One region of the Pseudoalteromonas sp. NSLLW24 genome, then DNA from elsewhere that is predicted to be linked to it. Evidence: predicted binding sites of a transcription regulator. Region 1 holds the regulator's gene; the other holds the start of a gene.
What was found. Region 1 encodes NrdR, which represses ribonucleotide reductase genes. Its sites were predicted from a motif close to AAACACNANATNTNGTGTTT; they were not measured.
Positions count from the first base shown of each region.

Region 2: a site for NrdR is predicted at 1,280-1,299, ahead of nrdA (class 1a ribonucleoside-diphosphate reductase subunit alpha). Genes of this name have one in related genera too.

Region 1 covers NZ_JADYWQ010000011.1:18,764-21,238, reverse strand. The annotation lists gene glyA (serine hydroxymethyltransferase) at 1-812, shown strand, start outside; gene nrdR (transcriptional regulator NrdR) at 1,181-1,630, shown strand; gene ribD (bifunctional diaminohydroxyphosphoribosylaminopyrimidine deaminase/5-amino-6-(5-phosphoribosylamino)uracil reductase RibD) at 1,797-2,475, shown strand, end outside.
Region 2 covers NZ_JADYWQ010000001.1:351,490-353,964, forward strand. The annotation lists gene nrdA (class 1a ribonucleoside-diphosphate reductase subunit alpha) at 1-1,160, opposite strand, end outside; gene I6E72_RS01500 (HAD family hydrolase) at 1,569-2,249, opposite strand; gene ubiG (bifunctional 2-polyprenyl-6-hydroxyphenol methylase/3-demethylubiquinol 3-O-methyltransferase UbiG) at 2,249-2,475, opposite strand, start outside.

The DNA.
Region 1 (2,475 bases):
AAGCAACTGGCGAAATTGATTACGCACAAGTTGAAGCACTAGCACTTGAGCACAAACCAAAAATGATTATTGGTGGTTTTTCAGCGTACTCAGGTATTGTTGATTGGGCTAAATTCCGTGAAATTGCTGACAAAATCGATGCTTATCTGTTTGTTGACATGGCTCACGTTGCGGGTTTAATTGCGGCAGGCGTTTACCCAAGCCCTGTTCCTCATGCACACGTTGTAACTACAACTACGCATAAAACACTTGCAGGCCCTCGTGGTGGTTTGATTATTTCTGCATGTGGCGACGAAGCAATCTACAAAAAGCTTAACAGCGCTGTTTTCCCTGGTGGCCAAGGCGGTCCTTTATGTCATGTTATTGCAGCAAAAGCAGTGGCATTTAAAGAAGCACTTCAACCAGAGTTTAAAGTATACCAAACACAAGTTGTTAAAAACGCAAAAGCAATGGTTGCTGTAATGCAAGAGCGCGGCTACAAAATCGTTTCTGACAAAACTGAAAACCACTTATTTTTACTTGATTTAATCGATAAAGATATCACTGGTAAAGATGCAGACGCAGCCCTAGGCAACGCTAACATCACAGTTAATAAAAACTCAGTACCGAACGATCCACGCTCACCATTTGTAACATCTGGTTTGCGTATTGGTTCTCCTGCAATTACTCGCCGTGGTTTTACTGAAGTAGAATCAAAAGAGCTTGCTGGCTGGATTTGTGACGTACTAGATAACATCACTGATGAATCTGTACAGGCGCAAGTTAAAGAAAAAGTAAAAGCAATTTGTGCAAAGTTACCTGTTTACGCTTAATTGCATAAGCGGCAGTAATTTAGAGCACATAAGCTAGGGGCCTGTTTATCTTTCGAGGTTTAATTTGCAGTAGTATGTTTGGCTTTTAAGCAAGGCAGAGTCTATGTAGTGTGGTTACTCCACACAAATAGGCGATAACGCAGCATAAATGCCAAACATGCACTGCCCTCGGGTTCGTTCTAGGGGCGATTTACTCTTTGTTGCTCGATTTTTACTTAGCCCACTAGGTTACAAATCTCGAGCCGCGATTAAATCACCCCTAGATAGAACAAATTTAATCCTGAAAGGTCAACAGGCCCTATTTTTTTGCTAAGATAAAAGACCGCTATTTAGCGGTCTTTTTTGTTTTAAAACGGAAGTACCGAGTTATGCATTGTCCATTTTGTACCGCAAAAGATACTAAAGTTATTGACTCACGCCTTGTTGGCGGAGGCCATCAAGTTCGCAGGCGTCGTGAGTGTAACGACTGCCACGAGCGCTTTACTACATTTGAAGGCGCTGAATTGGTTATGCCTCGTGTTATTAAACAAGACGGCAGCCGCGAACCATTTAACGAAGATAAATTATTAAATGGCTTAAATCGCGCACTCGAAAAACGCCCAGTGAGCACAGAGCAAGTAGACGAAGTAGTGAATATAATAAAATCGCAACTACGCGCAACGGGTGAGCGAGAAATTTCAAGCCATTTGGTGGGTGAATGCATTATGGAAGCCCTCAAAAAGCTCGATAAAGTAGCGTACGTAAGATTTGCCTCTGTTTATCGCTCGTTTGAAGATATACGCGAATTTGGCGAAGAAATTGCCCGCTTAGGGGAGTAATACCAATTTTATTAAAAACATGATCATTCTATCGCATTAAATAGCGCACTCACTGCGTTAAAAATTATTCATATAGAACAACTATATGTCATAATTTTCGCCTTGTTATTGCGCTATTTTCTTAGCGCTATAATAGACCACTTATTTAACGCAATTGGTATAATAAATGCTTAACCAAGTTCCTTTTACAGAACATGATGAAATGTATATGGCACGCGCCATAGAGCTTGCCAAAAAAGGCCGGTTTACTACCACGCCTAACCCTAATGTTGGCTGTGTATTAGTTAAAAATAATCAAATAATTGGTGAGGGTTTTCATCAATTAGCAGGCCAAGGCCATGCTGAAGTAAATGCACTGGCAATAGCTGGTAATAGTGCACAAGGTGCAACGGCTTATGTAACGCTTGAACCGTGTAGTCATTATGGGCGTACGCCACCGTGTGCTGAAGGCTTAAAAAAGGCGGGCGTTGTAAAAGTAATTGCCGCTATGGTTGATACAAACCCACAAGTTGCAGGCAAAGGCCTTAAAATACTGAGCGATGCCGGTATTGAAGTTGCTTATGGATTACTTGAATCACAAGCTCGCGCACTTAACGTTGGCTTTTTTAAGCGAATGGAACAAGGCTTACCTTATGTGACCTGTAAAATGGCAGCAAGCATAGATGGTAAAACAGCGCTTAAAAATGGGCAAAGTAAGTGGATCACAAGTCCCGCTGCTCGCCAAGACGTACAATTATACCGAGCGCAAAGCTGCGCTATTTTAACCGGTGCCGATACCGTGTTAGTAGACGATGCTAAACTTAATGTGCGACTAAGCGAGTTGCCTTGCACGCTACCTACCGATT
Region 2 (2,475 bases), on a different contig from region 1:
GATTCGTCTTGTTCGTATTTTACGTAAAGCGCGTCAAACTCAGCTTGGTCTTCAAAAAATGCATCGTAAAGACCAGGCACATCTGATGGGCTAAATAACGTAATGTAGTCGTCTTTAATTAAACGAGAGTACATTAGTTTATTAAATTGTACGCCGTAATCTAGGTGACGAACGCGGTTGTCGTCCACACCACGGTTATTTTTAAGTACAAGTAGGTTCTCTACTTCTAAATGCCAAAGCGGGTAGAACAATGTTGCAGCGCCGCCACGTACACCACCTTGCGAACAACTTTTAACAGCTGTTTGAAAGTGCTTATAAAAAGGAATACAACCTGTGTGGTACGCTTCGCCGTTACGAATATGGCTACCTAGCGCACGAATTCGACCAGCATTAATACCAATACCTGCGCGTTGTGAAACGTATTTAACAATAGCTGACGACGTTGCATTGATTGAATCAAGGCTATCGCCACATTCAATTAATACACACGAGCTAAACTGGCGAGTAGGTGTACGTACACCCGACATAATTGGCGTTGGTAGAGATATTTTAAATAACGATACTGCGTCGTAAAAGCGCTTAATGTAAGAAACGCGTGTTTCACGTGGGTAGTCAGAGAATAAGCTCGCTGCTACTAAAATATATAAAAATTGTGCACTTTCGTAGATTTCACCCGATACACGGTTTTGAACGAGATACTTACCTTCAAGCTGTTTTACAGCCGCGTAGCTAAAGTTAAGATCGCGAGAATGATCAAGATATGCATCAAGCTCGTCTAATTCTTGCTCTGTGTAATCTACTAATAAGTGAGCATCGTAGCGTTTATCGCCAACCATTTTTGTTACGTGGTCAAATAAACGTGGTGGCTCAAATTGACCGTACGCTTTTTTACGTAAATGGAATACAGCTAAACGTGCAGCTAAGTATTGATAATCAGGCGATTCTTTTGAAATCTGATCCGCTGCTGCTTTAATGATGGTTTCGTGAATGTCTTTAGTACGAATACCGTCGTAAAACTGAATGTGCGATTTTAATTCAACTTGCGAAACCGAAACGTTGCTTAAACCTTCGGCGGCCCATTCAATGACGCGATGGATCTTATCCAGATCAAGAGGCTCTTTGCGCCCGTCACGTTTGCTTACAGATAACTGTTGGTTCATTTGCCTGTATTCCTTGGGAATTATGTATTTTGACCAATGCTTTATGCCTCGCCGAAGCAAGGTACATACTCATTTATTATAGGTTTCACCGTATTGGCGAATTTAATTGAATAACATTTGGCCACAATATCTGGTGTTGTTCAATTTAGAGATCACAAGATAGTGTGGTCTGAGTTGTTTTGCAAGGGACATAATTGCCCCTGTTTGTGGATAACTTTGGGATAACGCATTTGTGTTAGTAGACACTCACCTTCGAACAATCATTTAAGTTGAAATATGCAAAAATCAACTAATGATCTGCTAAATTTACTCATTTTAAAAATAAATTTTGACTGCTTTTTTTATCAGCAAGCTTTGTGTGAAAACTAACACAATCACAATATATAGTGTTTAATAATTAACATAGCACTATATATGGTTAAAACCATCAATTGGGCTTTGCCAGTTAAAATCAGCATTCCAGCTGTTGGCTTCATCAATACTTGGGATGTAACCCCAAAGTGCCGTTGCGGTATGCATACCTGCCGCTTTGCCTGCTTGTATGTCACGCTGTGCATCACCAATGTATAAACAACGGCTTGGTTCTACCTGCATTAGCTTTGCACAATGTAGCAGTGGTAAAGGTGATGGCTTAGCTTCAGCTAATGTGTCGCCACTTATTACTACACTGGCATTTTTTAATGCGGGAATAGCTGCCACTAAAGGATCGGTTAAAAACCCTGGTTTATTAGTCATGATCCCCCATTTGATCTTTTTCTGATCAAGGGCGATAAGTAACGATTCAACTCCGCTGAAGCAACGTGTGTGATTTGCTATGTTTGTGGCGTACTCGTCAACTAATTGCTTTATAAGCTCGCTTTGGGGTTGTTTAGCCCATAATTCTTTAAAACCAGCCTCTAATAATGCGCCTGCGCCGTTAGATGCGGCAGGACGGTATATATCACTACTAACAGGTTCTATTTTATTGCTAATAAGGACTGTGTTTAAAGCGGCACCTAAATCATCAGCGGTGTCGAGTAGGGTGCCGTCTAAATCAAATAAAAATGCATCGTACTCAATAAGGGGTAGGGGGGCTTGAGAGTTAGCCATTAAGCTAACTTCTCAAAATAAAGTATGTAATTTACGCTAACGTCACTATTGAGCGTATATTGCTTTGATAGTGGGTTATAAGAAAGCCCTGTACTTGCACGAACTTTTAAACCGGCTTGCTCTGCCCATGCAATAAGCTGTGCAGGCTTTATAAACTTTTTATGGTCGTGTGTACCTTCAGGCACCATTTTTAAGAGTTTTTCAGCGCCAACAATAGCGTATAAGT